Regions from separate parts of the Streptomyces sp. NPDC007896 genome, predicted to be linked through region 1. Evidence: riboswitches for the same ligand, from Rfam matches in the RefSeq annotation. Region 1 holds a riboswitch; each other region holds the start of a gene.
The links. A riboswitch is a leader RNA that binds a small molecule or an ion and turns the genes downstream of it on or off. The one in region 1 is predicted to bind cobalamin.

Region 2: another riboswitch for cobalamin. It lies ahead of ACFZDJ_RS03460 (prenyltransferase/squalene oxidase repeat-containing protein); the one in region 1 lies ahead of ACFZDJ_RS37110 (ABC transporter substrate-binding protein).
Region 3: another riboswitch for cobalamin. It lies ahead of ACFZDJ_RS19010 (CbtB-domain containing protein); the one in region 1 lies ahead of ACFZDJ_RS37110 (ABC transporter substrate-binding protein).
Region 4: another riboswitch for cobalamin. It lies ahead of ACFZDJ_RS00375 (cobalamin biosynthesis protein); the one in region 1 lies ahead of ACFZDJ_RS37110 (ABC transporter substrate-binding protein).

Annotation. Positions count from the first base shown of each region.
Region 1 is NZ_JBIBKX010000014.1:104,300-111,419, reverse strand. It holds gene scpA (methylmalonyl-CoA mutase) at 1-473, opposite strand, end outside; gene ACFZDJ_RS37125 (methylmalonyl-CoA mutase family protein) at 482-2,287, opposite strand; gene ACFZDJ_RS37120 (ATP-binding cassette domain-containing protein) at 2,456-3,238, opposite strand; gene ACFZDJ_RS37115 (iron chelate uptake ABC transporter family permease subunit) at 3,235-4,245, opposite strand; gene ACFZDJ_RS37110 (ABC transporter substrate-binding protein) at 4,257-5,291, opposite strand; cobalamin riboswitch at 5,329-5,512, opposite strand; gene ACFZDJ_RS37105 (cytochrome P450) at 5,592-6,767, shown strand; gene ACFZDJ_RS37100 (acyltransferase family protein) at 6,768-7,120, opposite strand, start outside.
Region 2 is NZ_JBIBKX010000001.1:751,080-758,199, forward strand. It holds gene ACFZDJ_RS03445 (NB-ARC domain-containing protein) at 1-18, opposite strand, end outside; gene ACFZDJ_RS03450 (SpoIIE family protein phosphatase) at 178-1,287, shown strand; gene ACFZDJ_RS03455 (M48 family metalloprotease) at 1,300-2,466, opposite strand; cobalamin riboswitch at 2,703-2,832, shown strand; gene ACFZDJ_RS03460 (prenyltransferase/squalene oxidase repeat-containing protein) at 2,944-4,179, shown strand; gene ACFZDJ_RS03465 (SCO2322 family protein) at 4,176-4,877, shown strand; gene ACFZDJ_RS03470 (CbiQ family ECF transporter T component) at 4,893-6,008, shown strand; gene ACFZDJ_RS03475 (ATP-binding cassette domain-containing protein) at 6,005-7,120, shown strand, end outside.
Region 3 is NZ_JBIBKX010000005.1:343,029-350,148, reverse strand. It holds gene ACFZDJ_RS19045 (Lrp/AsnC family transcriptional regulator) at 1-230, shown strand, start outside; gene ACFZDJ_RS19040 (alcohol dehydrogenase catalytic domain-containing protein) at 272-1,252, opposite strand; gene ACFZDJ_RS19035 (hypothetical protein) at 1,272-1,442, opposite strand; gene ACFZDJ_RS19030 (HAD hydrolase family protein) at 1,689-1,976, shown strand; gene ACFZDJ_RS19025 (hypothetical protein) at 1,958-2,419, shown strand; gene ACFZDJ_RS19020 (GNAT family N-acetyltransferase) at 2,476-3,651, shown strand; gene ACFZDJ_RS19015 (MFS transporter) at 3,869-5,203, shown strand; cobalamin riboswitch at 5,279-5,427, shown strand; gene ACFZDJ_RS19010 (CbtB-domain containing protein) at 5,462-5,683, shown strand; gene ACFZDJ_RS19005 (CbtA family protein) at 5,707-6,459, shown strand; gene ACFZDJ_RS19000 (hypothetical protein) at 6,936-7,120, shown strand, end outside.
Region 4 is NZ_JBIBKX010000001.1:70,680-77,799, forward strand. It holds gene ACFZDJ_RS00360 (GH25 family lysozyme) at 1-235, shown strand, start outside; gene ACFZDJ_RS00365 (inorganic phosphate transporter) at 448-1,692, shown strand; gene ACFZDJ_RS00370 (hypothetical protein) at 1,705-1,929, shown strand; cobalamin riboswitch at 2,041-2,183, shown strand; gene ACFZDJ_RS00375 (cobalamin biosynthesis protein) at 2,283-3,239, shown strand; gene ACFZDJ_RS00380 (cobyric acid synthase) at 3,236-4,744, shown strand; gene cobN (cobaltochelatase subunit CobN) at 4,741-7,120, shown strand, end outside.

The sequences.
Region 1 (7,120 bases):
AGCGGGATGCCGTCGAAGAGCTGCCGCATGTCGTAGATCGAGTCGATCGCCACGCCCGCCATGCCGACGTCACCGGTCACCCGCGGGTGGTCGCTGTCGTAGCCGCGGTGCGTGGGCAGGTCGAAGGCGACGGACAGGCCCTTCTGGCCGGCCGCGAGATTCCGCCGGTAGAAGGCGTTGGACTCCTCGGCCGTGGAGAAGCCCGCGTACTGACGGATCGTCCAGGGCTGGTTGACGTACATCGTCGGGTACGGGCCGCGCAGATACGGGGCGATGCCCGGGTAGGTGCCGAGGAAGTCCAGGCCCTCCAGGTCCTGCCCGGTGTACAGCGGCTCGACCGCGATGCCCTCCGGGGTCTCCCACAGGAGATCGGCCCCGCCCGTGGCCTTCTTGACGGCGTCGCGCCACTCGTCGCTCCCGCCGTCGGCCTTCGGGACCCCCAGCCCGATCCCGGAGAAGTCGGGGATTCCCATCGCTGCCATCAGGACACTCCCATGCGGTCGAGGGTGGCGGAGAGCACGGCGACGGCGTCGCACCCCGCGAAGACATAGGCATCGACATCCGGGTACTGCCCGGGGCGGCCCGCGAGGGACACGTGCCCGGCGCCCGTCGCCTTCAGCGCCCCGGCGACCTCCGCGGCCCGCTCCTCGTACAGCGTGTCGCTGGAGCACAGACAGACCTCGGTGGCACCGCTGTCCTCGAAGGCGCCCTCGGTGACGGGCTCGATGCCACCCGCCTGGAACAGGTTCGAGGCGAAGGTGAGGCGGGCGGTGTGCGCGGCGGCCGGGCCGAGGGCGGCCAGGAAGATCCGCGGCCGGGAACCGGTCGCCGCAAGGTGGGCGTCGGAGCGGGCCCGCAGCGCCTCGAACGCCTCGTCGCGCCGCACCCGCGGCAGCCCGCCGGACGGCGGTACGGGGGCGGCTGCGCGTTCTACGAGGCGTTCGGCGAGGTTCGGGAACTCGCTGACCCCGGTGACGGGTTCGCGCCGCTTGGCGAGCTTCGCGCTGCGCGCCTGCCAGGTGTGGGCGAGGTCCTGGCCGAGCCGGCCGGAGCGCAGGGCCGCCGCCTGGCCACCCTCCCCCTCGATCCGCTGGAAGAACTCCCAGCCCGCGTGGGCGAGTTCGTCAGTGAGCCGCTCCACGTACCAGGAGCCGCCCGCCGGATCGATCACCCGGGACAGATGTGACTCCTCGACCAGGATCGTCGAGGTGTTGCGGGCGATCCGCCGGGCGAACGCGTCCGGCAGGCCGAGCGCGTGGTCGAAGGGCAGCACGGTGACGGCGTCGGCGCCGCCCACCCCGGCGGCCAGCGTGGCGACCGTCGTGCGCAGCATGTTCACCCAAGGGTCGCGGCGGGACATCATCACCGGCGAGGTCACCGCGTGCTGCACCTGCCCGGCCGGGGCCCCGCAGACCTCGGTCACCCGCGCCCAGAGCCGGCGCGCCGCCCGCAACTTGGCGATGGTCAGGAACTGGTCGGCGGTGGCCGCGTACCGGAACTCCAGCTGCCCGCAGGCCTGTTCGACACTCAGCCCGGCCTCGGTCAACTGCCGCAGATAGGCGACACCGGTCGCCAGCGAGGCGCCCAGCTCCTGCGCGGCCGAGCCGCCGGCCTCGTGGTACGGCAGCGCGTCCACGGTCAGCGCCCGCAGCCCCGGGTACTCCTCGGCGCACAGCCCCGCGAGAGCGGCGACGGGCGCGAAGTCGAACCCGCCGTCTCCCGTACGGGCCTCGTGGCCCAGCGGGTCGGCTCCCAGGTTGCCGCGCGCCGCCTCCTTGGCGACCCCGCGCTCCTGGTAGAGCCGTAGCAACTCGCGTGCGGCGGGCTCGACTTCACGTCCCGCGTCGAGGACGACGGGCGCCAGGTCGAGATAGACGCCGTCGAGGACGCGGTCGAGCGAGGACACCGCGATGCCGCCCGCACCGGCGACCAGCCAGAGCGAGGTGACGCCGTTCTCCAGGTCCGCGAGGACCGCCGCGCCGTCGGCGGCCGTGTGCTGCTGGCGTACGTCCCAGCCGCCGAGGGTGTTGCCCTCGGGGCGCCCGCCCCGTACGAAGGGAGCGAAACCGGGCAGGCCGGGATCGGGCGCGGAGTCGTCCGCGGTGTACAGGGGCCGGGCGCGAAGCCCGTCCTCCAGCGTGGTGGACAGGGCGTCTTCCGCTGCTGCGCCCGAGACTTCCTTGCCCGACTTTCGCAGGACGCCTTCAACCAGGCGTTGCCACTGCTCATGGGTCGCGTCAGGGAACTCGGCGGCCAGCGAGAGCCCGTCGTCAGGCAGGACCGTCATGCTCGGATGTTAGGCCAGATCCGCAGGTGAGCAGCAGAGGACGCGGCTGTGACCTTGACCTCCCAGGGGTGGTCTTGATCAACAGGCCGTGTTCGTACTACGGCATCACACGGATCGCGGACAGTGCCGGTGCCGTGGAGCGAGGAGGGCGACCTTGTCCTGATGGCCTCAGCGGTCGGGGAGTGTTCCCAGAAACCGTATGTGGGGGCGGTCGACAGTGCCTTCGCTCGTGACGGTGACGATGGCTCGTACGCCGTAGACGTCGGCGATCAGGGCCTCGGTGAGCGTCTTTGCCGGGGTGCCGCAGGCGACGACCCGGCCCTGCCCGAGGACGACGATCCGCTCGCAGTACATGGCGGCGAGGTTGAGGTCGTGCAGGGCGACGACGCTGGTGACGCGGAGTTCCGCGATCAGGGCCAGCAGGTCGAGCTGGTGCTGGATGTCGAGGTGGTTGGTGGGTTCGTCGAGGAGGAGTTCGCGTGGTTCCTGGGCGAGCGCGCGGGCGATCTGGACGCGCTGGCGTTCGCCGCCCGAGAGCGTGTGCCAGGAGCGGTCGGCCTTGTCGGTCGGGTCCGTACGCTCCAGCGCGGTGCGAACGGCCCTCTCGTCGGCCGGAGTCGAGGGCGACCAGGCGCGCCGGTGAGGGATGCGGCCAAGACGTACGACGTCGAGCACGGTCAGGTCGACCTGGGTGTCGACCTGCTGTTCGACGACGGCGACGCGCCGGGCGACGGCCCGGCGGCCGAGGTCGCCGAGCGGATGCCCGTCGAGGGTGACGACGCCGGAGGCGGGAGTCAGGACACCGGCGAGCAGACGCAGCAGGGTGGACTTGCCGGAGCCGTTGGGGCCGAGCAGACCCGTGATGGATCCAGGAAGGGGCGTCAGGTCGACGCCGTCCAGGATCAGCCGCCCGGCGGCGGTGCGGGAGACACGGTCGGCACCGAGCGTCATCGGGTCACCCTTCGGGTGCGGTACAGGATCAGCACGAAGCCGGGCACGCCGATCAGCGAGGTGACCACACCCACCGGCACCTCCTGCGGGTCGAGTGCGGTACGGGTCACGGTGTCGGCCCAGACCAGGAAGACCGCCCCGGCGAGCGCGGTCACCGGCAGCAGCCGGGCGTGTCCGGGGCCCCCGAGCGCGCGTGCGGCGTGCGGCAGGACGAGGCCGACGAAGCCGATCGCGCCGGCCACGCTGACGAGTGCGGCGGTCAGCAGCGCCGTGACGCACAGGAGCACCAGCCGGGTACGGGCCACGGAGACACCGAGGGAGGCCGCGGCTTCCGGCCCGAACGCGAAGGCGTCGAGTGTGCGCGCGTGTCCGAGGCAGACCAGCAGGACGATCGCGAGGACGGCCGCGCACAGCCATACGTCGGTCCAGTCCGCTCCGCCGAGTGAGCCCAGCAGCCAGAACAGGACACCGCGGGTGGTCTCGGCGTCGGCCGCCGTCATCACCACGAGGGAGGTGAGTGCGGAGAACAGCTGCATGGCGGCGACCCCGGCGAGCACCACCCGATCGGTCGTGCCGCCGACGGTGTGGCTGAGCAGCAGCACCAGGGCGAAGGAGCACAGCGCGCCCACGAAGGCGCCCCCGGAGACGGACAGCACTCCACCGTCGGCGCCCAGCACCACGACCACGACGGCCCCGGTCGAGGCCCCGGAGGAGACGCCGAGGACGAAGGGGTCGGCGAGCGGGTTGCGCAGCAGGGACTGCATGACCGCCCCGCACACCGCGAGCCCGGCGCCGCAGACCGCGGCGAGCAGGGTGCGCGGGAGCCGCAGGTTCCACACGATGCCGTCGCGGATCGGGGTCAGTTCCGGAGCTCTGCCCCCGAGGTGGGAGGCCACCGCGGACCAGACCTCCCCGACGCCTATGTCCGCGGGGCCGATGGTGATGGCCACCGCCACGGACGCGACGAGCACGGCGAGCCCGGCCGCCGTACGCACCACGGCGGTCATGGCGGCGGTGGTCACCCGGCGAGCCCGTACTCGCGCAGCGCCGCGGCCACCTTCTCGACACCTTCGACCGTGCGGATGGTCGGGTTCATCGCCTGCCCGCTGAGCAGCACGTACCGTTTGTTCTTCACCGCGTCCATGTTCTTGGTGGCCGGATTGGTCTCCAGGAACTCGATCTTCTTCGCGGCGGTCTCGGCGGTCTGCGACCTGCGGGTGAGGTCACCGATCACCAGGACGTCGGGATCGCGGTCGGCGACGGTCTCCCAGTTGATCTGGGGCCATTCCTGCTTCGTGTCGGCGAAGACGTTCTTCGCGCCGAGGGCGTTGGTGATGATGCCGGGCGCACCGCAGCAGCCCGCCATGTACGGGGCCTCCTGGTTGGCGAACCAGTAGAGGACCGTGGTGTCGGACGCGTCGATCCCGTCGGTGGCCTTCGCCACCCGTGCCTTGAGGTCCGCGACGAGCTTGGCGCCGCGCTCCTCGACGCCGAAGACCTCGGCCAGGTCGCCCACTTCGCCGTAGACCGCATCCATGGTCAGCGGCTCGGTGCGCACTCCGTCGCCGTCACCGCTGTTGTCCTTGCCCTCGCAGTCGGCGGGGGACAGGTAGGTGGGCACGCCCAGTTCCTCGAACTTCTCGCGCGGAGCCACACCGCCCTTGGCCAGTGTGGAGGCGAAGGAGGCGGCGACGAAGTCGGGTTCGGCGTCGAGGACCTTCTCGAAGGAAGGGGCGTCGTCCGCGAGTCGGGGCACCTTCCCGTTGGCCTTCGCCAAGCCCTTCATGACCGGGTCGGTCCAGGTGGCGGTGCCCACCATGCGGTCGGCGAGGCCGAGGGACAGCATGATCTCGGTGGTGCCCTGGTTCAGGGACACGGCCCGCTTCGGCGCGGAGGCGATCGCCACCTTCCGGCCGCAGTTGTCGAGCGACACCGCACCGGTGGATTTCGGCGACTTGCTTCCGTCGGCGGACGAGCCGCCGCCACAAGCGGTCAGCAACAGGGCTCCGGACAGGAGCAGGGCACAGCGGCGGGCTGGGCGCGCAACGGGCACGTGACATCCTCTGGCGTCGAGGGCCCAGTCGCGGGGCCCGTTCGTACGGTCCGCCAGCAGGTCTTCGGACTCGGGATCGTCCGGACGAGGCGCCTTCCCGGACTCCGGTCACGTACGACCGCCGTCCAGTGGCTTCGTGTTGCCCCGCCCGTCACCCTTACCGCTGCGCGTCAGCTCCGGATTCACACCGGATTCCCTTGACTGGCCTCGGCAAATTATCACGCCCCCATCGGCCTCGCCTTCAGCACGATTGTTAGCCTTGGCTGTGATCCAATTCCCCGTGCCCGGCCAGGGCTTGCGATGAGCGCCGTCGGCTCCTTCCCGCTCGGTGCCGCGACCACGCTCGCCGAACTCGCCGCGGATCCGCATCCGCGACTGGCCCGGCTCCGTGCGCATGAGCCCGTTTCCTGGCTGCCCGAGCTGGACGGCTGGCTGGTGACCCGTCGCGATCTCGCGCTGAACGTGATGCGGGACCCCGTGACCTTCACCGTCGACGACCCCCGGTTCTCCACCGCGCAGGTCGTCGGCCCGAGCATGCTGTCCCTGGACGGAGACGAGCACGCCCGCCACCGGGAGCCCTTCTCCGCTCCCTTCCGCCCCAGGGAAGTACGCGACGGCTTCGCCTCGTTCATCGAGCGGGAGACCGACCGGCTCATCACCGCGCTGGAACCGGCGGGCGCCGTCGAACTGCGACGTGCCTTCGCCGGCCCGCTCGCCGTCGCCGTCGTGACCGAGGCGCTCGGGCTGGTCGGCACCACCGCGGACACGGTGCTCTCCTGGTACGACTCCATCGTGCGGTCGGTCTCGGACATCACCGCCGGACACGAGGCGGCACCCGCGGGCGCCGAGGCGTACGCGCGGCTACGGGCCGCTGTCGAAGCCACCGTCGCCGGCCGGGGCGCGACTTCGCTCCTGGGCGCCGCCGCCGAGCGGCTGGCGCTGCCAGAAGTGGCGTCCAACGCCGCGGTGCTGATGTTCGGAGGGATAGAGACCACCGAGGCGATGATCACCAACGCGCTGCTGCACCTGCTGCGACACCCCGGCCAACTCGCCCTTGTCCGCGATGACGTCGACCTGCTGGACGGCGCGATCGAGGAATCGCTGCGCCTCGAACCCGGAGCGGCGGTCGTGGACCGGTACGCCACCCGTGACACCGTCCTCGGCCAGGCAACGATCCGCCGGGGTGAACTGGTCACCGTCTCCCTGGCGGGCGCCAACCGCGACCCGGCCGTCTTCCCCGATCCCGATCGGTTCGACGTCCGCCGCGAGAACGCGCGTCTCCAGCTGGCCTTCGCACACGGCCCGCACTACTGCCTCGCCGCGCACCTCGCCCGACTGGAGACCCGTATCGCCCTTCAGCGCCTGCTCGAACGCCTCCCCGCCCTGCGCCTCGACCCGGCCCACCCGACCACTCCGCACGGGCTGGTCTTCCGTAAGCCGTCCACCCTGCATGTCCTGTGGGACGGCCCCGCCTGATCAGCGTGACACCAGGGTGCGTCGCAGGGATCTCATGAAGGGCCGCAGAAGCCATCGCCGGGCGGGTACCTCGACGTACTCGTGGAGGAGCCAGGCGAGTGCCAGGGACACCGCGAAGGCGGTGAGCGCACCGATCGGCGACGGCTTGAACAGGTGCTGCCCCGCGCGCAGCACGAGCAGGTGGACCATGTAGAAGGCGAAGGAGAGTTCACCCAGTCGGACGAGGGCCGGATGTCGCCACAAGCTGGGCAGGCCGCGTACGTCGGCGAGGGCGGCCGCGGGGATCAGACAGGTGAAACCGACCAAGGTGCAGGCGACGCAGGCGTACGATCCGCCGACCTGGGAGACCAGGA
Region 2 (7,120 bases), on a different contig from region 1:
GGTCGTTTTGTCGGACACAACAACCAGTCTGGACGGATCACACCGGCTCCGGCGGCTGTCCGAGAACTCGGACAGAAGAGCGTCGGCACTACGACAGTTCCGGGCACCTTTCGACGAGATGCGATCAACTCCCTGTTGGTGAGGGTGCGGCGGTCGATGTTCGGAGATCGTCGGGTGATGGGCACGAAGGAGCAGGGGCGGCGAGATCGCCGGGAACACCAAGAAGACCGAGGACGTCAAGAACAGCGGGAGCGGCGGGCGCTGCTCGCGCCGCTCGTCACCTGTCTGCTGATCGCCGTGCCGGATCTGCTCTTCGACCAGGTACCGCCGCTCATCACCCTGCTGCTCATCGGCCCGCTGCTGGCCAGCGCCCGGCTCGGCGTCCGGCACACCGTGCTGGTGTGCTGCTGGTCGGCGGTCCTGGGCCTGGCCATGGGGATCGGCAACGACGCGGTGCCGAGCACCGGCTTCGGCATCCGCTGGGGCGGGCTCCTCGTCGGCTGCGCGCTCACCGTGTACGCGGCCCGGCAGCGCGACCGCCTCCGCGACCGGCTGGCGCGGGCCCGCGAGGTGGCCCGGGTCACCCAGACGGCGATCCTGCGGCCCATCTCCCGCACCTTCGACGGCACCCGGGTCTGTACCCGGTACCACAGCGCCTCCCACGAATCGACCGTCGGTGGCGACCTGTACGACGTCGCGGTGACGCCGTACGGCCTGCGGGTCCTCGTCGGTGACGTACGCGGCCACGGCGTCGACGGGCTCCGGCTGACCGCCGACACCATCACGGCCTTCCGTGAACTCGCCTACACCGCACCGGACCTGGTGACCCTCACCGCCGAGCTCGACGCCCGCCTGACCCCCGAGCTGGGCCCCGAGGACTTCGTCACCGCGGTGCTCGCCGAGTTCGCGCCCGGCGAGGTGCGGCTCGTCAACTGCGGCCATCCGCCCCCGCTGCGCTCCGGCCACCGCATCGAACTCCTCGAACCCCTCGTCCCCACCCCGCCGTTGGGCCTCGGTCCCGACCCGCGCCAGTACCGCGTACGGCTCCAGCCCGGCGACCGGCTGCTCCTCTACACCGACGGCCTCACCGAGGCCCGTGACCCGCAGGGCGCCCCGTTCCCCCTCCTCGGCGAGGCGACGCTCGCCCTGCGCGAGCCGCTCCCCGACGAGGCTCTGCGGTCCCTGCACGCCCGCCTGCTCGCCCACACCGGCACCGCCCTCGCCGACGATCTCGCCCTGGTCCTGTGCCAGCCCACGGAGGCAACGATTCCGGCACCCGTGCCGTGACCGACGGAACTACTACCGGGCGAGTACGTGGCGGGCGAGGCGGGCTCGGGACGGGGCCAGTTCGGTGTCGAGGGCGTGCTGTCGTTCGTCGTCCGTGACCACCGCGGCGGCCACGGCGGGCCTGGCGAGCAGGCAGGCCCGGCGCAGGTGCGTCGGTGGGTGGGTGGAGTCGACGCTGTGTCCGCGCAGGATTCCGACGCGGCGCTGGCGCTCGTACTCGTGCTCGGGGATCGAGTCCACGTGAGCGGCCAACTGGTCCCACAGATCGCGCCACGGCTCGCGACGCTCCGCGTCCTGGGCCCGGATCACCTGGCCGACGTTGGACATGCGGAGCAGCAGGGTCTCCGCCGAGTCGGTCACGAGGAGGCGGTCCATGAGTGCCACGGCGGCTTCGCTGGAACCGGCCCGGGCCGCGGCGGCGTCGGCCAGGTACTCGGCGCGCTGCTTCGCGCGCATCGTCAGCTGGTCGAGCAGCATCAGCAGGCCCTGGGCGGCTCCGTAGGGCAGCAGATAGAGCACGTTGAGCGCCATCTCGGGGACGGTGGGGTGAGAGATCGGGCGCATCAGGTAGCGCCATGTGGCGAGGGACTGGAGCGCGTTGGCGATGACCAGTCCCTGCCGGGTGTCCCCGTTGGCGTAGTGACCGAGTTCGTGTCCGAGCAGCGCGATCCGCTGTTGCGGGGTGGTGATCTCCCAGAGTCCGAGCCCGATGGTCAGCAGGCGACGTCGGCGCACTCCGTAGGTGGTCACGCTCGCGTTGACGTCGGTCGTCAGGGCGATGGCGTGGACCCCGGTCGTACCGACGACGGAGGCGATCTCGTCGACCAGGGCGAACAGCTGGGGCGCCTCGGCCCGGTGCAGCACGGGCGCGTCGTCCGGCAGCCGTCCGAAGCGGGGCCGAAGGAGCCAGGCCAGCAGCAGAAGGATCACTCCGACCACCGGCAGAGCGGTGCCCCAGCCGAGTATCACCAGCAGGATCCCCGTTCCGAGCAGGGCGATCGTGGCGCCGTGGATGGCCAGCGCGACGGCGTACGCCAGGACAGCGGCCGTATCGCGGCGCGGACGCGGATCGCCGTCGGCCGACACCTCGGCCAGCAGTGCCTCCCCGTGCTGTCGGGCCAGCGACCGCCGCAGTCCCTCCAGCCGCCCCGATCTCTCTTCCGGCTCGCCGGGATCCACATTCCATCCGCAGGCCGCACACCACGCCGTGAACCGCGGGTCGGTGCGCACCTCAGTGCTGCATTCCGGGCACGACTGAGCTTTCTCGTCCACAGTGCCGCGCATCTTCGTGTCCCCCCTGGACCCCGGTTCCCCCCAGGGACCGGCGAATGTCGACGTGTTCGAACAGAGCACATCGAGAGCGCAGCATAGGCCCGCGAGTCGGCGCTCGCAGCCACTCCTCAGGCGATTCCTACGGGCCGGTACAGTAAGCAGGTCGTCATCACACCCGTACGCGGAGAAGCCGGTGCAATTCCGGCGCTGACCCGCAACCGTGAGCCACCCACAAACGTGGCAAGCCGGATCGCCTCGTCCGGGACGTGACCGGCTCGTGCCACCGGCAGCCCGTCGGTGGCCGGCACCGTCGAGGGATACGGGGCCGGAGCCGCTCGGGGCCAAGCCTGCGCCCGGTGCTGCCCGGCTTCCGCAGGGAGAGTCATGATTGTTCGCCGCAGCGCCGCGGTACTGGCCGCCACCGTAGTGATCGGTACGGCCCTGGCCCCGGCCGCCGTGGCCGAAGGCGCCTCGCCTTCGCCTGCCCCGGCGATACCCTCCGGCCTCTACGGCACCACCGACCCCACCTACGACGGTGTCTGGCGGCAGTCCCTCGCGCTGCTCGCCCAGCACACCGTCGGTGTGAAGCCCGCGGCGAAGGCCGTCGACTGGCTGGCCGGGCAGCAGTGCGCGAACGGGGCGTTCGCGGCGTACCGCGCCGACGCGTCGGCGAAGTGCGACGCCAAGACGATGGTCGACACCAACAGCACCTCGGCGGCCGTGCAGGCCCTCGCCGCGCTCGGCGGCCACGGCGGCGAGACGGGCAAGGCCGTCGCATGGTTGGAGTCCGTACAGAACAAGGACGGCGGCTGGGGCTACACCGCGGGCGGCGCGAGCGACGCGAACTCCACGTCCGTGGTGATCGGGGCGCTGGCGGCGGTGGGCAAGAAGCCGAACGATGTCTCCAAGGGCGGCAAGTCGCCGTACGACGCACTCTCGAAGCTGTCGATCCCGTGCGGCGGGGCCGACGGGGGCGCGTTCGCCTACCAGCCGGACAAGAAGGGCAAGCTCGCGGCCAACGCGGACGCGACGGCGGCGGCCGTGGTCGGAGCCCTGGGCAAGGGCCTCGCCGGTGAGCCCCTGAAGCCCGTGGCCGACCCCCTCTCCTGCAAGGCCGCCACCAGCGCCGAACAGACGGCCCGGAACGGCGCCGCGTACCTCGTCAAGGCACTCGCCAAGGACCAGCACCTCACGTCGGTGATGCCCGGCGCCAAGAACCAGCCCGACTACGGCAACACGGCGGACGCGGTCGTCGCGCTCGCGACCGCCGGGCACGGCGACAAGGCGGCCGACGCGATGCGCTGGCTGGAGGCCCACTCCGCGCAGTGGGCCGAGCAGAGCGGACCCGCCGCGTACGCGCAGCTCGTCCTCGCCGCCGACGCGGCGACGTTCGACCCGCGCGACTTCGGCGGCCGGGACCTCGTCAAGCAGCTCAACGCCACCGGCCCCGCGCCCGCGTCCCTCCCGGCCGAGCCCACGGCCTCCGCGTCCGCCGCGGAAGCCGCGAAGAAGAAGGACGACAGCGGCGTCAGCGTCTGGTGGATCATCGGCGTCGGTCTCGTCGGCGGCATCGGCATCGGCTTCCTGATCAGCGCCCGGAACAAGAAGCAGCAGCCGTGAGCCGCCGTCGGACGTGCGCACTGGTCCTGTCCCTGCTCCTGCTCGTACTCGGCGGCGCGGGACAGGCCCAGGCCGTCGGCTACCGCTACTGGTCGTTCTGGGACCTGACCGGCGGGAAGTGGACGTACGCGACGCAGGGCCCGTCGACCGCGCGGCCGTCCGACGGCGACGTACAGGGCTTCCGATTCGCGGTGAGCGCGGACTCGCAGGACGCCTCCAAGCCGCGCGGCGACGCCGACTTCGCGTCCATCTGCGCGAAGACGCCCGCCCAGGCGGGCCACAAGCGGGTGGCCCTCGTCATCGACTCCGGCACGACCGCGGACGCCCCGGGCGGCGAGACGCCGCCCGCTCCGCGGACGGTCTGTGCCCGCGTCCCCGCCGACGCGACCACGGCCGAGGCGCTCGCGACGGTCGCCAAGCCCCTCCGGTACGACACCAACGCCCTCCTGTGCGCCATCGCGGGCTACCCCGGAACGGGCTGCGGCGACCAGGTCGCGACGTCACACACTGCGCCTTCCGCCACCTCGAAAGCCAACGCCAAGGACAACGCCAAGGACAACGCCAAGGACAACGCCAAGGCCGACGCCAAGTCCGAGCCGGACCGGCACGGCCCGTCGCTGGGCCTGCTCGCGGGAGTCGTCGCGGTCGCCGCGCTCGGCGGGGCGGCGGTCTGGCAGACCCGCCGCCGCCGGCCCTGAGTACGGCGACCGACGATGACACGCGCGCCGAAGGCACACCGTTCCAACGCCCTCCCCCCAGGAGCCTGGTGGATCTGGGCCCTGGGCCTGGGAACCGCCGCCTCCCGCACCACCAACCCCCTCCTGCTCGCCCTCCTCATAGCCGTGGCCGGCTATGTGGTGGCCGCCCGCCGGACCGACGCCCCCTGGGCCCGCTCCTACACCGCGTTCGTCAGACTCGGTATCGCCGTCCTCGGAATCCGGCTGGCGTTCGCTGTCTTCCTCGGCTCCCCCATCCCCGGCACCCACCTCCTCGTCACCCTCCCCGAACTCCCCCTCCCCCACTGGGCCCAGGGCATCCGTATCGGCGGCCGGGTCACCGCCGAGGGCCTGCTGTTCGCGCTGTACGACGGCCTGAAACTGGCCACGCTCCTCATCTGCGTCGGCGCGGCGAACGCCCTCGCGAACCCGGCACGGCTGCTGAAGTCACTCCCGGGCGCCCTGTACGAGGCGGGCGTCGCGGTGGTCGTCGCGCTGACGTTCGCGCCGAACCTGATCGCGGACGGCCGGCGACTGCGCGCCGCCCGCCGTCTGCGCGGCCGCCCCGACCGTGGGCTGCGCGGCCTGCTGCACGTCGGACTCCCGGTCCTGGAGGGCGCGTTGGAGCGTTCGGTCGCCCTCGCGGCGGCGATGGACGCCCGCGGCTACGGCCGCACCGCCGAGGTACCGCCCGCCGTCCGCCGTACGACCACCGCCTTGACGCTGGGCGGTCTGCTCGGCGTCTGCGCGGGCACGTACGGAGTGCTGACCGCCGAGGGCGGCACCTACGGCCTGCCCGTGCTGCTCGCCGGAGTGGCCGCGGCGCTCGGCGGGCTGTGGCTGGGCGGGCGCCGCTCGGTCCGTACGCGCTACTGCCCGGACGTGTGGGGCGTAAGGGCCTGGCTGGTGGCGGGCTCCGGAGTCGCGGTCGCCGCCGGACTGATCGTCTCCGCCACGTACGACGCCGCGGCCCTGAGCCCCGGCGTCCTCCCGCTGACCGCCCCGGCCCTGCCCCTCTGGCCCGCGGCGGCGATCATGCTCGGCCTGCTCCCCGCCTTCGTGGCCCCGACACCCCCCTCACGGGAACCCTCCACCCCCAAGGACCCCTCATGATCCGCTTCGAGGATGTCTCCGTGACGTACGACGGAGCCGTCGAACCCACCGTCCAGGGCGTGGACTTCGAGGTCCCGGAGGGTGAACTCGTGCTGCTCGTGGGGCCCTCCGGCGTCGGCAAGTCGACCGTGCTCGGCGCGGTCTCCGGTCTCGTGCCGCACTTCACGGGCGGCACCCTGCGGGGCCGGGTCACGGTCGCCGGACGGGACACCCGCACCCACAAGCCGCGCGAGCTCGCGGACGTGGTCGGCACGGTGGGCCAGGACCCGCTGTCGCACTTCGTGACGGACACGGTCGAGGACGAACTCGCCTACGGCATGGAGTCGTTGGGCCTCGCGCCGGCCGTGATGCGCCGACGCGTCGAGGAGACCCTGGACCTGCTGGGCCTGGCGGACCTCCGTGACCGCCCGATCGCCACGCTCTCCGGCGGCCAGCAGCAGCGCGTCGCCATCGGCTCGGTCCTGACCCCCCACCCGCGGGTCCTGGTCCTCGACGAGCCCACCTCGGCCCTGGACCCGGCCGCCGCCGAGGAGGTCCTCGCCGTCCTGCAACGCCTCGTCCACGACCTCGGCACGACCGTCCTCATGGCCGAACACCGCCTCGAACGCGTCATCCAGTACGCCGACCAGGTCGCCCTGCTCCCGTCCCCGGGCGCCGCGCCGCTCCTCGGCACCCCGTCCGAGATCATGACCGTGTCCCCGGTGTACCCGCCGGTGGTGGACCTGGGCCGGCTGGCCGACTGGTCCCCGCTCCCCCTCACGGTGCGCGACGCACGGCGCAGGGCGGGGTCCCTGCGGGAGCGGCTCGCGGAACTCGTCCCGAAGCCGAGGACCCCGCAACCTAGGACCCCGCAGCCGACAGTTCCGCGGGCGAGCGTTCCGCAGCCGACAACTCCACGGGCGACGGCCCCGGCCTCGATCGAAGCCCTCGCCGTCCGCCACGGCCGCGTCGAGGCGCTCCGGCGCGTCGACCTCACCACCGCCCCCGGCGAGATCATCGCGCTGATGGGCCGCAACGGAGCCGGGAAGTCCACCCTCCTCGGCACGCTGGTCGGCCTGGTCCAACCGGCGGCCGGTTCGGTCCTGGTCGGGGGCGCGGTCCCGCATCGCACG
Region 3 (7,120 bases), on a different contig from region 1:
GCCTCGAAGCCCAGGACGCGGAGACGGTCGAGCGCTTCGAGCAGACCATGGCGCGGGCCGAGGAGGTCATCGAGCTGAGAAGGCTGTTCGGCAGCCCGGACTACTTCGTGCGCGTGGCGGTCGCGGACCTGTCCGCCTACGAGACCTTCCTCAGCGGGCACGTGATGACCATCCCGCGGATCAAGAACGTCACCTCACACTTCACGATGAAGGCGGTGAAGACGGCCTGACGACCGGCCGTCCCGCCGGCCGTCCCCCGACGGCGGCCCGGTCACTGGGGAATGGTCACCAGCACCCGGCCCCGGCCGCCGGCGTCGACGCGGTCATGGGCTTGGGCGATGTTCTCCAGCGGGTAGCGGTCGCCGACGTCGACGGTGAGGGCGCCCACGGCGGCCGCGGCGGTAAGGTCGCGGGCGGCGTGGCGTCTGGCCTCGGCGGGGAAGTCGTCGCTGCCGAGCAGACGCAGGGTGACGTTGTTGAACAGCAGCGGCCAGAAGGGGATTTCGGTCCGGTCGGCGCGGGTGGCGTAGGCGGCGATGACCGCGTCTGCCGCGGCGACGGCGGTGTCCAGGTCGGCGTTGTCGGAGAGTGCCACTTCGATGATGCGGTCCACGCCCTCGGGCGCGTAGGTGCGGATTGCCGTCCCCGGGTCGGCGGAGTCGAGGGCGACGGCGTGGGACACGACGGCCGGGTCGACGCGGTCCAGATCGTCGCCGCGGCGGACCGTGGCGAGCACGGTGGCTCCGCCCCAGCGGGCGAGCTGAGCGGCCAGGGAGCCGACCCCACCGAGCACTCCGTGCACCAGCACGGTCCTCCCGTCCACCGGCCCGTCGCTGAACACGGTCCGGTGCGCGGTGATCCCGGGGATGCCCAGGCTCGCACCGAGTTCGTCGCCGAGGTGGTCGGGCAGGGGAACGGCCAGGTCCTCGGGTACGACGGTGTACTGGGCGGCGGTGCCGAAGGGCCGGTACGACTGGGCGCCGTAGACCCAGACCCGCTGTCCGACCCTGCGCGCGTCGACACCGTCGCCCACGGCGTCGACGACCCCGGCGGCATCGCTGTGCGGAATCACCCGCGGATACGGCATCGACGAGCCGAGCCACCCGCGCCGCTTCTTCGTGTCCCCGGGATTCACCCCCGACACGGTGACACGGACCCGAACCTCACCGGGGCCGGGCTCGGGGTCAGGGAGTTCGCCGACCCTCAGCACGGCGGTGGCAGGGCCTTGTTCGTCGTACCAGGACGCAAGCACGTGGGACCTCCGTCGTCTCTCAGCTCGCGGGCTCTTCGAGCGTACGGGGAACGTTCTCGGTGTGCGCGACGCAGGGCTCGTAGGCGTCCTCGCCGAGGACCTCGCGCAGCCAGGCCCGCTCTGCGGTGCCGGCGTATGTGGACGGGCGGATGCTGGGGATCACCGAGACGGCGGGCGGCCGTATCGTCAACCCTGATCGGATGTGGCGCCGGATCCGGGCGATGGCACCCGCCACCGTCCGTGCCGCGATCGCGGCGCTCGAGCAGCGCCCCTGGGCCGTGGACCGGGAGCACGACCGACTGATCGGCCCCGGCCGGCCCGACATCCTGGCGAGCGGTGCCGGGACGGCCCTGCGCGTCGATGACGTGCCGGACGGCTCGCCGGTGCTGTGCCTGATGGTGCACACCGCCTCCGCCGCTCGGGGTGCGGGGGGGCGGTGCGGTGGACCTCTTCGGGGCCGGGACTGCTGGAGGTGTCGGCCCCGGAGGCGGAGAAGGTGTCCGCGATTGCCTCGGTCCTCGCCGGCCTCGGCATCGGCTGGGAGCGGGCCGTCGCTTGTCGGCGACGCGCCAACGACACGGGCCTGCTCGCCGCCGCGGGCCTCGGTGTGGCCGTAGCGAACGCGAGCGCGGGCGTACGCGAGGCAGCCGATGCCCTCACCGCGTGCAATGACGACGACGGCCTGGCCGCCTGGTTGGAGGGAATGTGTCTGTGCCACGTGTGAAGACCCTTGCGGAGGCCCAACGGGTGTGGATCGTGGGTGGTCCCGGCTGCTGCAAGTCGACCCTCGCCCGCGCCCTCGCCGAACGGCGTGGCATCCCGCCCGTCACGCTCGACGCCCTCTTCTGGAGACCGGCCTTCGCCGCGAGCGTGGAGGCCTTCGCCCACCGGGCCGACTGCGTGGTGTGGACCGATCCGCCGCTGCGTGTCACCTGGCCGCGGCTGCTGCGCCGTATCGTACGGCGCTGGATACGCCGTGAGGAACTCTGGGGCGGCGTCCGGGAAACGTTCTGGACCGTCGTCGGCCCCCGGTCCATCCTCTGGTACGCCGTGCAGGTCCGCGGCTCCCAACGGGTCGCCAACCAGAAGCTGTTCGACGCGTTCAGCGGCACCGGCATCCTGCTCCTGCACACGCGCGACAGCGATGTGCGATCTCTGCTGAAGTGAACCCCGGTACCGTTTCCCCCTACAGTCATCCGATCACCCTTTCTGGAGTTTCCCCCATGCACGTCTCCTCGTACGACTCCGTTGACCAGCTGCCGGCAGCGGAATGGGATGCTCTGGTGATCGGCGGGACGATCTACTCCAGCAGCGGCTTCGCGGGCGTACGCACGGAGGAGTTGCCGCCCGGAGCCGCCGCCCGCTATCTGCTGGCGCGCGACAGGCAGGGAACGCCGGTCGCGGGAGCCGAGGCGTACGCGTTCACACGTCCGCCGCACCTGCTCTACACCCCCGCCGACCTGCTCGCCGGTCTGATCGACCACGAGCGCCACGCCCAACTCGCCGCCCGGCCCATGGTGTTAGGCGCGGGCTGGTCGGAGTTCCGCGGCCAACTGCCGGGCCGTGAGGGAGTGACGGCACAGGAGCGCGCGCAGGCGGTGCACGCGCTCACCGCACAGACCCTCGACTTCGCCCGAACCGCCGAAGCGGACGTGCTCGGGTACTACTACCTGCCCCGGGCGGAGGCACTGGAGGTCGCCGAGGCCCACGCCGACGACGGGGCGGTGGTCCTCTATCACGACGTGGAGACCGTTCTGCCCGTCGGTCTGTGGCAGAACCTGGACGACTACTTCGCCTGGCTGCCCTCAGGCCGACGGCCCCGGGCCCGGCGGGAGAGAAGGGACTTCGACCGCAGCGGCCGGACCATCCGGGAGGTCTCCCTCCCCGAAGTCGTCAAGGAGATCGCCCCGCTCAACAGCGCACTGATGCGCAAGCACGGACATGCGTACGGTGAGGAGCGCGCGGCAGCGGTGTACGACCGCCAGGGCCGCCACCTCGGCGACCGCAGCACGTTGCTCCTGGACGAGGACGCCGGGCAGCCCATCGGTTTCGCGCTGCGGTACCGGCATGGCGACACGCTGTATGCGCGCGTGGCTGGTTTCGACTACTCGGTGCCCAACATGGCCGACTATTTCAACCTGGTCTTCTACCACCCCATCGAGTCGGGCGCCGGTCGCACCGTGCGGGCGATCCACCTCGGTCTGGGCACCTTCCAGGCAAAGCTGGCGCGCGGCGCCCAGCCTCATCCCCTGTACAGCGTGTTCGTCGGAGTGGACCGGCCGTTGGCGGCGGACGGGGCGAAGGTCCGCGAACGCAACCGGGCCGAGGCGGAGGCGTTCGGCGCCGAGTACGGCCAGTACGTGGTGGGTGGGTTGAACACCGACGACTGGCTGCTGTGAGCAACGGGAGGAAGGCACATGCCTGAGGTGAGGCACTTGGAGACGATCGACGACATCGACCGGGAGGCCTGGGACGCGCTCGCGCCGGGCAGTTGCTTCTACCAGAGCCACGCCTGGCTGCGCGGTCAGGAGCGGCCCGAGTTCGCCACCCCGGGATACCTCACGGTCGAGGCCGACGGCCAACTCCTCGCCGGGACGCCGTACTACGACTTCCCGTATCCGAATCCTGATCGCGGACAACAAAGACTTCCGCAACATCTGGCTGGGAGAAACCTCGGCGCATTTCGGCGGACAGCTGACCAGTTTTCTCCTACCCTTGATCGCGGTCACCCACCTCCATGCCGACGGCACGGGGGTGGGACTCGTGTCGGCGGTGCAGTTCGTCCCCGTCGTGGTGCTCTCGCTGGTCGCGGGCGTCATGGTCGACCGGTATCCGCCGCGCCGCACCCTCGTCACCGCGAGTGCCGCCCAGGGCGCGGCGTTGGCGGTGCTAGCCGCGTTCCAGGCGGCCGACGGGCTGAACTTCGGCCAACTTCTCACCGCCGCCGCCGTGATCGGTGTCGCCACCGTCTTCTACGAAGTCGCCTACCAGTCCACGCTGCCCAGGCTCCTGCCGCTGAACTCCATCGCCGCGGCCAACGGCCTGCACCAGGCGACGTATTCGGTCAGCACCCTCGCCGGTCCCGCCGCGGCCGGCTTCCTGGTCGGCCAGTTGGGGGTGTCGCCGACCCTGACGGTGGCCGCCGCGTGCTCCGCCGGTGCCGCCGTGAGCGGTCTGCTGCTGCGGGGCGTCAAGGCCCCCGAACAGCCTCGTGAGCCGGCGCTGAAGGCGATCGGCTCCGGGCTCCGCTACACCTGGTCCCTGCGCCCGATCCGGGACCTGTGCGTTCAGGCCGGCCTGTCGAATCTGCACGAGAAGGCCTTTCTGACCGTCTTCCTGGTGTTCGCCGTCCGTGATCTCGACATGAGCGGCACCACGGTGGGCGTGATCACCGGCATCGGCAGTGTGGGGGCCCTGATCGGTTCGCTCTGCGCCACCCGGCTCACCCAACGGTGGGCCGTCGGCGGTGTGCTGGCCCTGGGTGCGGTGCTGGCCGCGGTGGGTCTGCTGCTCGTACCCGCCGTCAGCCGGGTAGGCGGGTACGTCGCCGTGCTCGCGTCGGTCGCCATGATGGTGAACGGCTTCGGTGTCGCGCTGTTCAACGTGTTCGCCGTCAGCCTGCGGCAGGCCATTCCGCCGGAGCACCAGATCGGCGCGGTGACCGCGAGCTACCGCCTCGTCGCCCTGGGCACGCTGCCCCTGGGAGCCGTCGTCGGCGGTGCCCTGGCCGACGCCCTGTCACCCGGCACGGCCCTGTGGGCCGTTGGGGTCTCCTACCTCGTCGTCTCCTTCTGGCTCACGTTCTCCCCCCCTCCGCGGGGCTCGCACGCTGGAGGAGGCACAGAAGCTCGGTCGTACGACGGGCACGCCCGAGTCCCAGGACGCGGACCGGTCCCCCTCGGTCTGAGAGCGGGGCCGGGCCCGAACTCAACTGGGTTCCGCCACCGCTGACCCGCTGTTCACTCGGGAGCGGCCACCTGGTGCGAGAGGAAGATCACGCCAGGTGGCGCGGTCTTGGCCCCGCACCCGACACGCGGTACGGTCGGTGCGATATCGATGACGGCAAGACGGAAGCCGGTGGGAAGCCGGCACGGTCGCGCCACTGTGAACGAGAGACTCCAGCCCGCTGGGACCTGTCGTGAGTCAGACCCGTAGCCGTCGTCCAGTGCACCACCGAGATGGGACGCGAACTCCCGAGGAGGTCCTGCCATGGCGCAGACCGTCGCCCAGCCGACAACCACCACCCCCGTCGTTCCCGCCAAGCTGCCGCTCAAGGCGATTGCTCCGTGGGCGGTCTTCTTCGGCATCCTGATGCTCGTCCTGCTGTACTTCGTCGGTGCCGAACAGGGCGCCACCTCCGTCGTCTCCGGCTCGGACGTCCACGAGTGGGTGCACGACGCCCGCCACCTTCTCGGCTTCCCCTGCCACTGACCGAGGGGAACCCCAGCACTCCCATGAACTCCGCAACGGTAAGAAATCTCCTCGTGCGGGGCATGCTCGCCGGCCTCGGTGCCGGCCTGCTCGCCCTGGTTGCCGCCTACTTCCTCGGTGAGCCGAACGTCGACAGCGCGATCAGCTTCGAGGAAGCCCACTCCCACGAGCACGAGATGGAGATCGTCTCCCGTTCCCTGCAGTCCACCGCCGGTCTCGCCACCGGCGTTCTGGTCTACGGCGTCGCCTTCGGCGGCATCGCCGCGCTCGCCTTCTCCTTCGCGCTCGGCCGTGTCGGCCGCTTCAGCCCGCGGGCGACCGCACTGCTGCTGTCCGGCTGCGCGCTGCTGGCCGTGTACGTCGTGCCGTTCCTGAAGTACCCCGCCAACCCGCCGTCGGTCGGCAACCCCGACACCATCGGCAAGCGGACCACCCTGTACTTCCTGATGATGGTGCTCAGCGTGCTCCTCGCGATCGCCGCCACCATCCTGGGCAAGCGGCTGGCACCCAGGATCGGCACCTGGTACGCCACCGTCGCCGCGGTGGCCGCCTTCGCCGTCGTGATCGGTCTGGCGTACGCGTTCCTGCCGGTCATCAACGAGGTGCCGAAGGACTTCCCCGCCACTCTGCTGTGGCGGTTCCGTCTCTCCGCGCTGGCCATCCAGACCGTTTTGTGGGGCGGATTCGGCCTGGTCTTCGGCGAGTTGGCCGAGCGGTTGCTGAATCCCAAGCCGGTGACGGCCGCCGCGAGCCGACGGGTCGCCGTTCCCAGCTGACATGACCCGACACCCGAGTGAGGGCCCACGGAACCATCCGGGGGCCCTCTCGCGTTTTCCGGGCATCGACGCCGGCTGATAGCTGAACTGCTGCGTCGTCACCGGGACCTGGCTTCCTGAACCGTCGCGGCCGTGCGGGACCCCGTCTCGTAAGTCCCTTACAGCCCGGGAGTGTTCCGTGGAGGAAGTGCGCAACCGGTGAAGGATTGACGGGAGTTGTCAAAAGTTGGAAGAATCCAGCTCGCTTCGCCGCGTCTGAAGTGAGCGAAGCGACACGAGTGGCTTGGGCGGCATGCCTTCCGTCGGTTCTTCCGTCGGTTCTTCCGTCGGTTCTTCCGTTGGTCCGTGCGCCGGTTCTTGCATCGGGTCATCCAGTTCTGCCGTCCGCGTCGGTCACTCGCGCGCAATCACCTCCCACACATTCGAATTCACAGAGGCTCATCTTGTCGCGTTCGCAACACTCCAGAACTCTGGCTGTGCTCGCCGCAACCGCATTCGCCGCCGCCGCCGTGCCCGTGCTCGGCGCAGGGGTGGCCAGTGCCACGACCGCCGGGGCGTGCGAGTCCGCCACGGTCCAGTACCGCATCGTCGGCGCGGACGGAAACGTCGTGGGTGCCGACTGGACCTCGCAGGGCGGGTTCCATCTCTGGGACACCGTTCC
Region 4 (7,120 bases), on a different contig from region 1:
TCCGGTCATCTACACGACCACCCACTGGTGGAACACCTGCACCGGCGGCAGCGGCGCCTTCGCCGAGAACCACGCCCTGTGGCTCGCCCGCTACGACTCCGCGGACACGGGCGCGTTGCCGGCCGGCTGGTCGACGTGGACGTTCTGGCAGTACGACAACAGCGGCACGCTCCCGGGTGACCAGAATCTCTTCAACGGATCCATGACCCGGCTCAAGCAGTTCGCCACCGGCTAGAAGCCCTCGAACACCCCCCGCCGGAACCCGAAATTCCGCCTCCGTTCGAACATCTGGTAAGTCATCGGGCCGCCACTCCCGCACACTGGTCATCACAAGCGGAGGGGCGGTCCACCGTTTGAGACACCCCAGCGCCCGCCCCAGTTCATCTTCCGTTCACTCAGGTTGCCTACGGTCCACCTGCCACTGACGCCAAACAGAAGCCTGGGTAAATGGAACACATCACGCTCCTCCTCGGAATCGTGATCGTCACCGCTCTCGTGTTCGATTTCACGAACGGTTTCCACGACACTGCCAACGCGATGGCGACCACCATCTCGACCGGCGCTCTGAAGCCCAAGACGGCGGTGGCCATGTCCGCCGTGCTGAACCTGGTCGGCGCGTTCCTCTCCGTGGAGGTCGCCAAGACGATCTCCGGCGGGATCATCAACGAAGAGGGCATACGCGTCCAAGTGATCTTCGCGGCGCTCGTCGGCGCCATCCTCTGGAATCTGCTGACCTGGCTTCTGGGTCTGCCCTCCAGTTCCTCCCACGCACTGTTCGGCGGCCTGATCGGCGCCGCGGTCATGTCGGCCGGCTGGTCGTCGGTGAACGGCTCGACCGTCGTCACCAAGGTGCTGATCCCCGCGGTCGCCGCGCCCATCGTGGCCGGACTCGCCGCGATGCTGGCCACCCGGCTGACGTACCGGATCGGCAACCGCGCCGACGAGAAGGCGACCGCCAAGGGCTACCGCGCCGGCCAGATCGCCTCCGCCGGCCTGGTCTCCCTGGCGCACGGCACGAACGACGCCCAGAAGACGATGGGCATCATCACCCTCGCGCTGGTCACCGGCGGCGTCATCGCCCCGGGCTCGAACCCCCCGCTGTGGGTCATCGTCTCGGCCGGTACGGCCATCGCGCTCGGCACCTACCTGGGCGGCTGGCGCATCATCCGCACCATGGGCAAGGGCCTCACGGACCTCGCGCCGCCGCAGGGCTTCGCCGCCCAGACCAGCGCCGCGACGGCCATCCTGGCCTCCTCGCACATCGGCTTCTCCCTCTCCACCACCCAGGTCTGCTCCGGCGCCGTGATGGGCTCGGGCATCGGCCGCAAGGGCGGCGTGGTCCGCTGGTCGACCGCGACCCGGATGTTCGTCGCCTGGGGCCTGACCCTGCCGGCCGCCGGTCTGGCCGGCGCCTCCGCCGAGTTCCTGACCAAGCAGGGCACCTGGGGCATCGTCCTCACCGGCGCGCTGCTCGTCGCCGGCGCCGGCACCATCTGGAAGCTCTCCCGCCGCCAGCCGGTCACCGTCGACAACGTCAACGACGTCGACGCCGAGCCCGCGGGCGTCGTCACCGCCGCGATCGCCGCCGTCACCCCGCCGCCCGCGGGCCCCGTCACCGGCGACCTGTCCGGCGACCTGAAGACCACCATCCCGTCCCCGGACGCGGAGCCCACCCGCCCGGCCACGGTGTAAGGACAGAACAGCATGCACATCGACTGGGCAGCCCTCGGCTCCGTCTTCGGAGTCAGCCTCGTGACCACCGTCGGCCTTGTCGGCCTCTTCACCCTCGGCATCGTCGGCCTCTCCAAGCGCGAGTCCGCGTCCGCCCAGGGCGGCTCCGCGACCCTCGCGGTCACCGGCGCGTACGTCTGCTTCGCGGCGTGCGCCGCGGCGGTGGCGTACGGCATCTTCCTGATCGTCGGCAAGTAGCGCAAAACGGGCACCACTTCGCGTGGGGTGCGGGACGGATCACCGTCCCGCACCCCACCTGTATGTGGGCCTTCGCACACTCTCCCCGCGCAGGTCAACAGCAAGTTGACGGGTCTTCCAACCCGTGGTGGACTGCCGGAGCCAAGTACGGCGACAGAAGAGGAAGCCGGTGTGAATCCGGCGCGGTCCCGCCACTGTGACCGGGGAAGGAACTCCCCGGGAGCCAGGAACTCTCCCCGCCGGTCTCGTCGAACCAGGGCGTGGACACCCTGAGTGAGGACATAACGCCATGCGCGGCTGCCCAAGTGCCCTGCGAGCGACGGTTCCACCCGACCTGACGGTCGGCTGACCCCGTGCGTGCCGATCGCGTCTTCGCGTACGGCGCCGCCGCCGGACTCCTCGGTGACCTGCTGCTCGGCGATCCCCGCCGGGGGCATCCGGTCGCCGCGTTCGGGCGGAGCGCGGGCGCCGTGGAGCGGGTGCTGTGGCGGGACCACCGCGGGTGGGGCGCGCTGCAGACCGCCGTGTGTGTGGGCGGTGCCGCCGGACTCGCCGCCGTCGCTTCCCGTGCCGCACGCCCCTCACGTGCCGCGTCCCTCGCGCTGACGGCCGCCGCCACCTGGGCCGTCGTCGGGGGCACCACGCTCGGGCGGGAGGCCCGGGCGATCGGTGACGCCCTCGCGGACGGGGAGATCGAGACGGCCCGGGAGCGGCTGCCGCATCTGTGCGGGCGCGATCCCCAGGCCCTCGGCGCCGACGGCATCGCGCGCGCCGTCGTCGAGTCCGTCGCCGAGAACACCTCCGACGCCGTGGTGGGCGCCCTGGTGTGGGGGGCCGTGGGCGGAGTCCCGGGGCTCGTGGGCTTTCGGGCCGTCAACACCCTTGACGCGATGGTCGGTCACAGGTCGCCCAGGTACCGGCGGTACGGGTGGGCCTCGGCTCGGCTCGACGACGTCGCCGGGTGGCCGGGGGCTCGTCTCACCGCCGTGCTCGCAGCCCTCGCGGGTGACAGTCCCCGAGGGGCCCTGCGAGCCTGGCGCGCCGACGCCGTCAAGCATCCGAGCCCCAACGCCGGGCCCGTGGAGGCCTCGTTCGCGGGGGCGCTCGGGGTGCGTCTGGGCGGCACCCTCTCCTACGGCGGCCGCGTCGAGCACCGGCCCGAACTCAACGGCGCCGGGCGCGCCGTGCAGGTCGACGACATCGAACGGGCCGTACGGCTGTCACGGCGTGTCGGCTGGCTCGCCCTCGGCGTGAGTGCCGGCGGGCGGCTGCTCGTACAGAGGCTTCTCAGGAAGGGGCGTACGTCATGAGCGGCGGGCTGCTCGTCGCCGGAACCACCTCCGACGCGGGCAAGAGCGTCGTGACCGCCGGGATCTGCCGGTGGCTGGTGCGCCACGGCGTCAAGGTCGCGCCCTTCAAGGCGCAGAACATGTCCCTGAACTCGTTCGTGACGCGCGAGGGCGCCGAGATCGGGCGCGCCCAGGCCATGCAGGCGCAGGCCGCCCGGGTGGAGCCGACCGCGCTCATGAACCCCGTGCTGCTCAAGCCGGGCAGCGACCGGAGCAGTCAGGTCGTCCTCATGGGCAGGCCCGTGGGCGAGATGACCGCCCGTGGCTACCACGGCGGGCGGCAGGAAGCCCTCCTCACCACCGTGCTGGACTGCCTCGCCGAGTTGCGGGGCACGTATGACGCGGTGATCTGTGAGGGAGCCGGCAGTCCTGCCGAGATCAATCTGCGGCGGACCGACATCGTGAACATGGGGATCGCCCGCAATGCGCGGCTGCCCGTGCTCGTCGTCGGCGACATCGACCGAGGGGGTGTGTTCGCCTCGTTCTTCGGGACGGTCGCGCTGCTGTCGCGCGAGGACCAGGAGTTCGTCGCCGGGTTCCTCGTCAACAAGTTCAGAGGGGACGTCTCCCTGCTGGAGCCGGGGCTCGACATGCTCCACGGCCTCACCGGGCGGCGTACGTACGGCGTCCTGCCGTTCCGGCACGGCCTCGGCATCGACGAGGAGGACGGGCTGCGGGTGTCGCTGCGGGGAGCGGTCCGGGAGTCCCAAGTGACCTCCCCCGTCGGCGAGGACGTGCTGCGCGTCGCCGTCTGCGCGATCCCGCTGATGTCCAACTTCACGGACGTGGACGCGCTGGCCGCCGAGCCGGGTGTCGTGGTGCGGTTCGTGGACCGGGCCGAGGAACTGGCCGACGCCGACCTCGTCGTCGTCCCCGGGACTCGGGGGACGGTGAAGGCGCTGGAGTGGCTGCGCGAGCGCGGACTCGCGGACGCCATCCTGCGAAGAGCCGCCGAGGGGCGGCCCGTACTGGGCATCTGCGGCGGATTCCAGGTCCTCGGCGAGCACATCGAGGACGAGGTCGAATCGCGCGCCGGTCATGTCGACGGACTCGGACTCCTGCCCGTCCGGGTGCGGTTCGCACGCGAGAAGACCCTGACCCGGCCCGTCGGGGAGGCCCTCGGCGAGCACGTCGAGGGCTACGAGATCCATCACGGTGTCGCCGATGTGACGGGCGGTGAACCGTTCCTGGACGGGTGCCGGGTCGGCGCCGTCTGGGGCACGCACTGGCACGGCTCGCTGGAGTCGGACGGCTTCCGGCGTGCCTTCCTGCGCGAGGTGGCGGCCGCCGCGGGCCGTCGTTTCGTGCCGGCCGCCGACACGTCGTTCGCCGCGCTGCGCGAGGAGCAGCTGGACCGGCTCGGCGATCTGATCGAGGAACACGCGGACACGGACGCGCTGTGGCGGCTCATCGAGTCGGGCGCGCCGCAAGGACTGCCTTTCATTCCACCGGGAGCGCCCGCATGAGCACAGTGTTGTTGTTGTCGACCGCCGACACCGATCTGCTGGCGGCGCGTGCCTCCGGCGCCCCGTACCGGATCGGCAACCCGACCCGGGTGGACGTCGAGGGCGAACTTCCCTCTCTCGTCGAGGGCGCGGACATCGCCGTCGTACGACTCCTCGGCGGCAAGCGCGCCTGGGAGGAGGGCCTGCGGAAGCTGAAGGCCTCGGGCATCCCCACCGTGCTGCTCGGCGGGGAGTCCGTGCCCGACGCCGAACTGATGGCGGAGTCGTCGGTGCCCGCCGGTGTCGTCGCCGAGGCGCTGCGCTACCTGGTCGAGGGCGGCCCGGACAACCTCACCGAACTGGCCCGGTTCCTCTCCGACACCGTGCTGCTGACGGGCGAGGGCTTCGAGGAGCCGCGGAAGATGCCGGAGTACGGCGTCCACGGTGAGCGCGCGTTCGTCGAGGGCCGCCCGACCGTCGGCGTGCTCTTCTACCGGGCCCACCAGCTGTCCGGCAACACCGCGTTCGTGGACACGCTGTGCGACGCGATCGAGGCGCGCGGCGCCAACGCGCTGGCCGTGTACTGCGGTTCGCTGCGCGGCGCGGACGCGGGCCTGTACGAGATCCTCGGCACGGCGGACACACTGGTCGCCACCGTGCTCGCGGCGGGCGGCACGCACGCCTCGGAGGCGTCCGCGGGCGGCGACGAGGAGGCCTGGGACATCGGCGCGCTCGCCGACCTGAACGTCCCCGCGCTGCAAGGGCTCTGCCTGACCTCGTCCAAAGGTGCCTGGGACGCGTCGGACGCCGCCCTCTCCCCCATGGACGCGGCGATGCAGGTCGCGATCCCCGAGTTCGACGGCCGTCTGATCACCGTCCCCTTCTCCTTCAAGGAGCAGGGTCCCGACGAGGTGCCGGTCTACGTCGCCGACCCCGAGCGGGCCGCGCGGGTCGCCGGAATCGCCGTACGGCACGCCCGGCTGAAGCACAAGCCGAACGCGGACAAGAAGCTCGCGCTCGTCTTCACCGCCTACCCGACCAAGCACTCCCGGGTCGGCAACGCGGTGGGCCTGGACACGCCCGCCTCGGCCGTACGGGTGCTCGACGCGCTGCGGGACGCCGGGTACGTCGTCGAAGGGCACCCCGACAACGGCGACGAGTTGATCCACCGGCTCATCAACGCCGGTGGCCACGACGTCGAGTGGCTCACGGAGGAGCAGCTGGCCGCCGCGCCCGCACGGGTGCCGCTGGCCGACTACCGGGCCTGGTTCGACAAGCTGGACCCGGAACTCAAGCGAGGCATGCTGGACGCGTGGGGCGAGCCGCCAGGCTCCCTCTACGTCGACGGCGACGACATCGTGCTCGCGTCCCTCCAGTTCGGGAACGTCGTCGTGATGATCCAGCCGCCGCGCGGCTTCGGCGAGAACCCGATCGCGATCTACCACGACCCGGACATGCCTCCGTCGCACCACTACATGGCCGCGTACCGCTGGCTCGAAAACAGCTTCGGCGCCGACGCCGTCGTGCACATGGGCAAGCACGGCACGATGGAGTGGCTGCCGGGCAAGGGCCTCGGGCTCAGCGGCGGCTGCGCGCCGGACGCCGTCCTCGGCGAACTCCCGCTCATCTACCCCTTCATCGTCAACGACCCCGGCGAGGGCACCCAGGCCAAGCGGCGCGGCCACGCCACGGTCGTCGACCACCTCGTACCGCCGATGGCCCGCGCGGACACCTACGGCGACCTCGCGAAGCTGGAGCAGCTCCTCGACGAGTACGCGCTGGTGTCCGACCTGGACCCGACGAAGGCACCGGCGGTCCGCGCGCAGATCTGGACGCTGGTCAAGGCGGCCGAACTCCACCACGACCTGCATGTGGAGGACCAGCCGGACGACGCGGCGTTCGACGAGTTCGTCATGCACATCGACGGCTATCTGTGCGAGATCAAGGACGTGCAGATCCGCGACGGTCTGCACATCCTCGGCGGCGGTCCGGAGGCCGAACCGCGCGTCAACCTCGTGCTGGCCGTGCTGCGCGCCTCCCAGGTGTGGGGCGGCACCGCGAACGCGCTGCCGGGTCTGCGGGCCTGCCTCGCCGAGTACTTCGGGCTGGTCGAGAAGGAGCTGCTCGCCGAGCCGGGCGCGCCGGTGAAGGTGCCGGTGGAGCTGACGGACCTCGTCGAGGGTCCCGCGCGGACCGGGGCCGACGCGATCGACCTGCTGGAGCAGCTGTGCCGCCGGATGGCGGAGGGCATGGAGGAGCGCGGCTGGGTGACGTCCGAGAGCACCGCTCTCGTGCGGGAGGTCCTGCGAGTCGAACTCCCCGACGCCGTCGCGGTGCTGGAGTTCGCCTGCCGTGAGGTCGTACCGCGCCTGGCCCGGACGACGGACGAGATCACCC